3 regions of the Mesorhizobium sp. M7A.F.Ca.MR.148.00.0.0 genome follow, and region 2 is predicted to be linked to each of the others. Evidence: predicted binding sites of a transcription regulator. Region 2 holds the regulator's gene; each other region holds the start of a gene.

What was found. The regulator PhoB, encoded in region 2, activates phosphate uptake and scavenging genes when phosphate is short. The targets are predictions, from matches to a motif close to TGTCATNNANCTGTCAT.
Region 1: the regulator PhoB is predicted to act here: its motif matches at 1,956-1,972, upstream of ppk2 (polyphosphate kinase 2).
Region 3: the regulator PhoB is predicted to act here: its motif matches at 2,197-2,213, upstream of EOB49_RS20100 (alkaline phosphatase).

The regions. Positions count from the first base shown of each region.
Region 1 is NZ_RZTB01000131.1:3,434-6,714, forward strand. Features, by position in the region: gene EOB49_RS29100 (dihydrofolate reductase family protein) at 46-693, shown strand; gene ppk2 (polyphosphate kinase 2) at 929-1,849, opposite strand; gene EOB49_RS29110 (aldo/keto reductase) at 2,126-3,169, shown strand.
Region 2 is NZ_RZTB01000030.1:39,894-43,174, reverse strand. Features, by position in the region: gene EOB49_RS14460 (ROK family protein) at 1-1,246, shown strand, start outside; gene phoB (phosphate regulon transcriptional regulator PhoB) at 1,263-1,952, opposite strand; gene phoU (phosphate signaling complex protein PhoU) at 1,969-2,676, opposite strand; gene pstB (phosphate ABC transporter ATP-binding protein PstB) at 2,703-3,281, opposite strand, start outside.
Region 3 is NZ_RZTB01000056.1:5,326-8,606, reverse strand. Features, by position in the region: gene EOB49_RS20105 (hypothetical protein) at 188-469, shown strand; gene EOB49_RS20100 (alkaline phosphatase) at 551-2,125, opposite strand; gene EOB49_RS20095 (MFS transporter) at 2,260-3,281, opposite strand, start outside.

The sequences.
Region 1 (3,281 bases), on a different contig from region 2:
CAAACAACTGCTTGCAAAATACAACCGGTTATCGAGGAGGCTCGCATGTCCAAACTTCGCGTCAACGCTTTCACCCTGTCGCTCGACGGCTATGGCGCCGGTCCCGATCAGGATCTGCAAAATCCTCTCGGCGTCGGTGGGGAATCCTTGCACAAGTGGTTTGTCGACACCCGCACCTTCCGCGAGATGGTGCTCGGACAAGATGGCGGCACCACCGACGTCAACGAGGCGTTCGCGGCGCGCAGCTTCGAGAATGTCGGCGCCTGGATCCTCGGCCGCAACATGTTCGGGCCAATCCGCGGCGAGTGGCCTGACGACAGCTGGAAGGGCTGGTGGGGCGACAACCCGCCCTATCATGTGCCGGTTTTCGTGCTCACCCATCACAAGCGCGAACCGATCGTCATGGAGGGCGGCACGACTTTCCACTTCGTCACTGACGGTATCCATTCAGCTCTTGAACAGGCTAAGGCTACCGCTGGCGGCAAGGACGTGCGGGTCGGCGGCGGCGTCGCCACCATCCGGCAATATCTGCAGGAAAAACTGATCGACGAGATGCATCTGGCGATCGCGCCGGTGCTGCTCGGCTCGGGCGCGAACCTTTTCGCCGGCCTCGACATGCTCAAGCTGGGCTATATCTGCAGCCAGCAGGTGGCGACGCCGCTTGCCACGCACGTCACCATCAAGCGGGCGTAGTTACAGCTCTTTCTCCCCGTCACTATACGGGGAGAAATGCCCGGCAGGGCAATGAGGGGCGACGCCAGCCAGCCGAAATATGGCGCCGAAAACGCTATCGAGGGCAATATAACGGCAGAATAGTCTTCTGCCAGCATGGAGAATTTTTAGACTCAACCGCCAACGCAGGCGCCGCCCCTCATCCGCCTGCCGGCACCTTCTCCCCGTATAGAGACGGGGAGAAGGGAGCGATCCATCAATACTTCTCCGGCACGTAGAGCTTGCGCGGCAGCACCTGGCGCTCGTATTCGGGGTTGAAGACGCGCTCCGGCAAAGTGATCTCCTCGTGCGGCACTTCCTCGTAAGGCAGCTGCTTGAGCAGATGGTCGATGCAGTTCAGCCGCGCGCGCTTCTTGTCGTTGCCCTCGACGATGAACCAAGGCGCTTCCGGGATGTTGGTGCGGGCGAAGGTCTCTTCCTTGGCCTTGGTGTACTGCTCCCAGCGCACACGCGACTGCAGATCCATCGGCGACAGTTTCCACTGCTTCATTGGATCATGGATGCGCATCAGGAAGCGCATCTGCTGTTCCTCGTCGGTGATCGAGAACCAGTATTTGACCACGGTGATGCCCGAGCGGACCAGCATGCGCTCGAACTCCGGCACGTCGTGAAAGAATTCTTCGACCTGATCGGGCTGGGCAAAGCCCATCACCCGCTCGACGCCCGAGCGGTTGTACCATGAGCGGTCGAACAGCACGATCTCGCCGCCGGCCGGCAGATGCGGGACATAGCGCTGGAAATACCATTGCGATTTTTCGCGCTCGGTCGGCGCCGGCAGTGCCACGACGCGGCAGATGCGCGGATTGAGCCGCTGGGTGATGCGCTTGATGACACCGCCCTTGCCGGCCGAATCGCGTCCCTCGAAGATCACCACCAGCTTCTTCTTGTGGTAGGCGACCCAGGACTGCAGCTTGATCAATTCGGACTGCAGGGTGATCAGGTCGCGAAAATACTGCATGCGATCGATCGAAGGCGGATGCGAGTTCTTGTAGATCTTGGCGATCTCCATCGACAGCGCCGGCTCCGACATTTCGAGCTCATAGTCTTCGTCGAGCGTGTCGGCGAGCTCGGCTTCAAGCCAATCCCTGGCCGGAGAATTCTGTTTTAGCTCGGTCATATCGGCTGCTCCACTTGCAAGCTCTGTCGATCCACGTCCGGCGCCCCAAACTCCGGCTTACAGCCCGGAACGGCAACGCCTGAGCCGACTTCAATATAGGCCTGCAATGACGGTTTTATTGCAGCCCGAGCGTGATCGCCGCCGCAGCCAATCCCGCCAGGCATGATCGATCCGGCGTCCTGGCATGGCGACAAGTCGCGCAAATTGTCCTACAAATAGCGGCCACATTCGGGCACCCTCCCCAGCCCCTTCCCCAACGCAATCGCGAGGATCGACATGGAATACCGCACCCTCGGCCGTTCCGGGCTGAAAGTTTCGACGCTGACCATGGGGACCATGACGTTCGGCGGCGCCGGCGCATTTTCGGCGGTCGGCAAGACCGATCTCGACGAGGCGCGCCGCATGATCGACCTCTGCATCGACGCCGGCATCAATGTCATCGACACCGCCAACGTCTATTCGAATGGCATTTCCGAAGAAATCATCGGCGAAGCGCTCGGCGGCAAGCGCAGGGGTGACGTGCTGATCGCCTCCAAGGCACGGATGCGGATCGGCAAAGGCCCGAACGATGAAGGCCTGTCGCGCCATCACCTGATCCGAGAATGCGAGAAGAGCCTGAAGCGGCTCAGGACAGACGTCATCGACATCTATTTCCTGCACGAATGGGATGGCGTGACACCGCTGGAGGAAACCATCTCCGCGCTCGACACGCTGGTTGCCCAGGGCAAGATCCGCTATGTCGGCTGCTCCAACTATTCCGGCTGGCAGGTGATGAAGGCGCTCGGCATCAGCGACAGCCATCATCAGCCGCGCTTCGTCACGCAGCAAATCCATTACACGCTGGAAGCGCGCGAGGCGGAGTACGAACTGCTGCCGATTTCCGTCGACCAGGGGTTGGGCGTCCTGGTCTGGAGCCCGCTTGCCGGCGGATTGCTGTCCGGCAAATACCGCCGCGACAGCCCCACCGCCCGCCAGCTTGCCGGCTGGTCCGAACCGCCGATCCGCGACGAGGACCGGCTGTGGCGGATCGTCGACGTGCTTGTCGAGATCGGCGCGCAGCGCGGCGTGTCGGCAGCGCAGGTGACGCTGGCCTGGCTGCTTGGCCGGCCGGCCGTCAGTTCGCTGGTGATCGGCGGCAGGACGGAAACGCAGTTCCGGGACAACATCGCGGCGGCAAGCCTGATGCTTTCCGGCGAGGAGCGCGAGCGCCTCGACGCGGTCAGCCGGCCGCCCTTGCTCTATCCCTACTGGCACCAGCAGCTGACGGCAAAGGACCGTTTTGGTGCCGCCGATCTGGTGATTGACCGAAGCGGCATCTGACCGGCAAATCGATGGCGATAGGTATTGGCCGCCGCAATGATGGATCTGACCCCTTCATTGCGACGCGCATCTTGCAAGCCTGGCCATCATCGACGCACTATCGCTTCAGCTG
Region 2 (3,281 bases):
GTCGGTCGGAATCCGCCACGACGATCTGCGCCGCCGCAACCGCGCCATGGTGATCGCGGCAGTGCGCCGCGCCGGACAGCCGTCGCGAACCGAGATCGCCGCGACCACAAGCCTCAGCCATTCGACCATCTCGGCGATTTCATCCGACCTGATCGTCGAAGGCATCCTGACCGAAAGCAAGCCGAGCGAGGCCGGCTCGCTCAAACGCGGCCGGCCGCAGGTCGGCCTCAGTCTCAATCCGGAAGCGGCCGCGGTAATGACCGTGGTGCTGTCGCTGAACTTCCTCTCCGTCGCCGTCATCGACTATGCCGGCCAGGTAATATCCGAGGAACAGCGCCGGCTGGACACGCTGACGATGTCGCGCGAGTCGCTGATCGGGGAATGCACGGCCATCGTGCGGCGCCGCCTGGCAGATCCCGACCTGGACGTGCGCAGCATCGCCCGCATCGCGCTGGCCATCCAGGGCATCACCGACACCCGTGCCCGCGCCATGCTGTGGTCGCCGATCACGCCGCACACCGACATCGCCTTCGCTGACATATTCGAAGACGAGTTCGGCATCCCTGCCATAATGGAGAACGACTGCAACATGATGGCGGTGGCGCTGCGCTGGCGCGACCCCGATCGTTACCGCGACGATTTCATCGCTATCCTTTTGTCGCACGGCATCGGCATGGGACTGGTGCTGAAGGGCGAATTGTTCACCGGCACCCATTCTTCGGGCGGCGAATTCGGCCACATGATCCATCGGCCGAACGGCGCGCTATGTCGCTGCGGACGGCGCGGCTGCGTCGAAGCCTATGCGGGCAATTACGCCATATGGCGCAACGCCAGGCAGATGGGCGAGGATGCAGAACCCGTTGCCGATGTCAGCGACGCCGACATGCGCGCCCTGGCTGCCGCGGCCCGCGAAGGTGACGGACCCGAACGGGAAGCCTATCGCAAGGCCGGCGAAGCGCTCGGCTACGGCCTCGGCAGCCTGTTCGCGCTGATCGATCCGGCGCCGGTCGCCATGGTCGGTGTCAGCGCCGCCGCCTTCGACCTGATCGAGCCGGCATTGCGGCAAGCGATTGCCCAGACCGCCGGCGGCCAGCATTCCAAATCGATTTCCTTCGACACCGAGCCGAACGAACTGCCGCTGATCCGCGAAGGCTGCGCCATGCGGGCGCTGATCTTCGTCGATCAGGAGATTTTTGCGCCGGGCGTGCAGGCGAGATCCGGTTTCGGCGGCAAGAACGTGGCGTGAGTTCAAACGAGGGAGTTCAGTCCTCTCGGATGGCGTATCCGGCCCCACGGATCGTGCGGATGACATCAGGCATACGGCCATTGTTGACCGCCTTGCGCAGCCGGCCGACATGCACGTCGACTGTGCGCTCGTCGATGTAGATCGTCTCGCCCCAGACATTGTCGAGCAGCTGGCTGCGCGAGAACACGCGGCCTGGATGGCGCATCATGAATTCGAGCAGGCGGAATTCCGTCGGCCCAAGCCGGATCTCGCTCTTCTTGCGATAGACACGGTGCGACTCGCGATCGAGCACGATATCGCCGACCTTTAGCACGCTGGACAGCACTTCCGGCTTGGCCCGGCGCAGCAGCGCCTTGACCCTGGCCATGAACTCCGGCGTCGAGAAGGGCTTGACCAGATAGTCGTCGGCGCCGGTCGACAGGCCGCGCACGCGGTCGCTTTCCTCGCCTCGCGCGGTCAGCATGATGATCGGCAGCCGCTCGGTCTCGGGACGCATTCGCAGGCGCCGGCAGAGTTCGATGCCCGAAACCGCAGGCACCATCCAGTCGAGCACCAGAAGATCGGGAACGTTCTCCTGCAGCCGGATTTCGGCCTCATCGCCGCGCGTCACCACCTCGACCTGGTAACCTTCGGATTCAAGATTGTAGCGGAGCAGCACGCCTAGCGGCTCCTCATCCTCCACCACCATGATGCGTGGTGCGATCATCGGCTGGTCACCCCTGTTATGCCGCTGGCGCGGACATTGCCGTCTCGTCCTGCTTCGGACGATTGGCTGGCAGCTGCGTGCCGGTCAAAACATAGTAGGCATTTTCGGCGATGTTGGTCACGTGGTCGCCGATCCGCTCGAGGTTCTTGGCGCAAAACAACAGGTGCGTGCACGCCGTGATGTTGCGGGGATCTTCCATCATGTAGGTCAGCAGCTCGCGGAACACCGAGGTGTATTTGACGTCGATGCGTTCATCATTGTTTCTGAGCGTGGCAAGCGCAGCCGCGTCAGCGGCGGCATACTCGTCGACGACCCCCTGCACCTGGATCAGCACCAGCTGCGCCATCGCGTCGATCGAATGCGAAAGGTCGTGCGGCGTAACGCTCAGCCCGACAGTGCCGACGCGCTTGGCGATGTTCTTGGCAAGGTCACCGATGCGCTCGAGGTCGCCGGCCATGCGGATCGAACCGACCACCGCACGCAGGTCGTTGGCCATTGGCTGGCGCTTGGCGATCAGCGTGATGGCGCGATCGTCCAGCTCGCGCTGGCGCGCATCCATGATGGCATCATCGGAAACCACGCGCTGCGCCAGCGCATTGTCCGAATTGAGCAAAGCCTTGGTCGAGCCACTGACCATCGAGCGGGCGAGATCGCCCATGTCGCGGATCAGCTGGCTGATCTGCTCCAGATCCTCATCGAAAGATGCAACGGTATGTTCACCCATGATCTTCGTCCCTCATATGCCTGAGCTCAGCCGAACCGGCCGGTGATGTAGTCCTGGGTGCGTTTGTCGTCGGGGGTGGTGAACATCTTGTCGGTGGCGCCCTCCTCGACCAGATAGCCTAGATGGAACATCGCGGTGCGCTGCGACACGCGCGCTGCCTGCTGCATCGAATGGGTGACGATGACGATCGTATAGTTTTGGCGCAGTTCGTCGATCAGTTCCTCGACGCGAGCAGTGGCGATCGGGTCGAGCGCCGAACACGGTTCGTCCATCAGGATCACCTCGGGTGACACGGCGATGGCGCGTGCAATGCACAGACGCTGCTGCTGGCCACCGGAAAGACCCGTGCCAGGTTCCTGCAAACGGTCCTTCACCTCGTTCCAGATCGCCGCCTTCTTCAAGCTCGACTCGACGATCTGATCCATGTCGGCCTTGCGCTTGGCCAATCCGTGGATGCGCGGGCCATAGGCGACGTTCTCGTAGATCGACTTGGGGAACGGATTGGGTTTCTGAAACACCATGCCGACGCGCGCCCTGAGTTCGACGACATCGATGTTCTTGTCGTAGATGTCTTCTTCGTCGAGCGTTATCTTGCCGGTTACCCG
Region 3 (3,281 bases), on a different contig from region 2:
CGGAAGCGTTGCAGGCAGCAGGCCAAAAGGCGCTGCCTCTTTCGGTTGCGCGGCTCATACAGGGTTTTTCGCAGTTGCGAAAGAGGAGGAGCGTCACCAAATACTCATCAAATCTTAAGCATCTGCGTGTGAGATGATTTTGTTAACCAAGGCGGGAACCCTTTGGGGCCCGGGCAGTTCAAACGTCATGACCGATAAACTCAACCGATTCTGGCCGCTCATCGCGTCCGTTGCCTTCGCGGTCCTGCTGGCGGCCAACGCCGCGCAGTCGGCCGGGACGATGAAGGAATCACGGCCTGCCTTGCCGTCAGAGGCACAGTCGGCCGAGCAGATTTTCGCCGACGCACCAGACGGCGTCGACCCGATGGTGACCGGCCCGGTCAGCGCCGCCTTCAAGCAGCGCCAGGACGCCGCCAACTGCGACAGCGCCGTCTGGCCGAATATCCCCATGGTCTGCTACCCGGACTAGTCAAGCGCTTCACCCTCGCCAGCTTCGCTTTGCGAAGCCGCCGCCGACCTTCCCCACAAGGGGGAGGGTTGAGAAGCGCGCTTACGCCGACCGCACCGGGTCGAGCGTCACCTTGTAGAGTTCGTTGTCGTCGCGATCCATCAGCCGCACCGTCATCTGCTCGCTGGCGCCTGAAATATCGACGAGCCCGAAGAATTGCAGCCCGGCCGAGGGCGGCAGGTTCTGTCCCTGTTCGGCGGTCGGCGCCTTGATGAACTTCAGCTCCGGACCGAACGTCATGTCGAAATCGTTGGGACCGAACGTGCCGGCATGGATCGGACCCGAGACGAATTCCCAGAACGGATTGAACTCCTGGAACTGCGCCTTGTCCGGGTTGTAATAATGCGCGGCCGTGTAATGGACATCTGCGGTGAGCCAGACGGTGTTGCTGATGCCGGCATTCTTTATGAAGCGCAGCAGGTCGGCGATCTCGAGCTCGCGCCCTTTTGGCAAGCCATTGTCGCCATTGCTGACCGCTTCGGCGCCAACCTTCTTGGTGCCGTCGTCCCAGACGACGAGGCCGAGCGGCATGTCGGCGGCGATGATTTTCCAGGTCGCCTTCGAATTCGCCAGTTCGCGCTTCAGCCATTTCGTCTGCTGCTCGCCGAGCATGCGCGATTGCGGCGTCATCTCATCCTGCATGTCGGGACCATTGGGGCCGCGATAGGAGCGCATGTCGAGGAAGAACACGTCGAGCAGCGGCCCATAAGCGATCTTGCGATAGACGCGGCCGGGCTCGGACGGTTCGTAGCGGATCGTCGTCATCTCGTGGAAAGCCCGCGCCGCGCGGGCCGCCAGCACGTGGATGGATTTTTCCGTGTAGCGGTTGTCGGCGCTGAGGTCCTTCGAATCCGACCAATTGTTCAGCACTTCGTGGTCGTCCCACTGGTAGAAGGTCGGGCAGATGGCGCTCAGGCCGAGCACGTTCCTGTCCATCATGTTGTATTTCCACTGGTCCCGGTACTCGTCCAGCGTTTCGGCGACCTTGCGCTTGCCGTCGATCAGCACGACGTTCTTCCACTTGCCGCCGCCGGGCAGGTCGACATCGTCCTTCATGGCGCCGTCGGCATAAATGGTGTCGCCCGAATGCAGGAAGAAGTCGGGCGTGTGCTTGCCGATCGTGGCGTAGGTCTTCATGCCGGTCTCATCGATGCCCCAGCCCTGGCCGGCGGTGTCGCCGGACCAGGCAAAGCGGATGTCGCGCTTCGAGGCTGGCGCCGTCCTGAAACGGCCGGTGATCGGCTCCGAAACGGCGTTGATGTCGGCGAGATCGGCCGATGTCATGCGGTAGAAGATATCCTGGTCCGAAGCGAGGTCGGTGAGCAGCCGCTTGACCGTGTAATCGCTGGCCGGCGACGTATCGAGCGGCGCCAGGCGGGTCGCATTGGTGAAATTCTCCGTCGACGACACTTCGAACATGACGCGCGACGGTCGGTCGGTGCGCGTCCACACCACGCCGCTGGTGGCGTCGACATCTCCCGACTGGACGCCATGGGTGAAGGAAGGCCGCTGGTTGGCGCGCGAATAATAGGGTAGCGCCAGGCCGGAAACGCCGGCCAGGCCAACGGCACCGGCGGAAGTGACGAAAGCACGGCGGGTCATCGAAAGCTTGTTCACGGCTGTCTCCTGGATGGCTTGAACGGTGCCACCAAAATCCAGCGTCAATGTTTCAGGCGCATCTCGGGATGATGAAGGTTTGATAACAATGAACAGGGTAATCTCCCCCTCTCGGGGGGAGATTAGCGTCGCGCCTAAGCCGCTTGCGGCTCCGGATCGAACGCCGGCTTGCTGGTGTTGATCAGCAGCGAGATACAGGCGGCGGCGATTGCCGTCATGCCGGCGATCAGGAACGCCAGTTCGTAATTGCCCTGCAACTCGCGCATGGTGCCGCCAAAGGCGGCGGCAGCGGCCGCACCGATCTGGTGTCCGGCGACGATCCAGCCGAACACGATCGGCCCGCTGCGATCGCCGAACGCCTCGTTGGCGAGCCGCAGCGTCGGCGGCACGGTGGCGATCCAGTCGAGGCCGTAGAGCACAGCGAAGATGATCAGGCTGGTCGCCGAGAAGCCAGAATACGGCAGATAGATCAGCGACAGGCCACGAATGCCATAATAGACGCCGAGCAGCTTGCGCGGATCGAAGCGATCGGTGAGCCAGCCCGACAACGTCGTGCCGATCAGGTCGAAGATGCCCATCATCGACAGCAGGCCGGCGGCCTGCACTTCGCCGATGCCCATGTCGCCGCAGAACGCGATCAGATGCGTGCCGACCAGCCCGTTGGTGGTGAAGCCGCAGACGAAGAAGGTGGCGAACAGATACCAGAACACCCGCGTGCCGGCGGCACGGCGCAGCGTCGAGAACGTATGCGCAAGAAAATTGCCCTGTGACGCAGGCGGAGTGGGTGGCACGTCGTCAGCCTCGGCGCCGTAGCGCACCATGCCGATCGATGCCGGCCGCTCCGGCACCAGCAGCCAGACCAGCGGTATCAGGGCAGCGGTCGCGATCGCGACCGCAATGACTACCGGCTGCCAGCCGCCCGACTGCGCCAGCGCGGCGATCAGCGGCAGGAACACCAGCATGCCCGAGGCGCTGGAGGCCGACATCAATCCCATGACAAGGCCACGATTGGTCTTGAACCACCGGTTGACGATGGTCGCGCCGAGCACGCTGGCGACAGCACCGGAACCAATGCCCGAGAACACGCCCCAGGTGATGAACAGATGCCACGGCTTGGTCATCAGCAGGCTGAGCGCGGTCGAGCCCGACATCACCA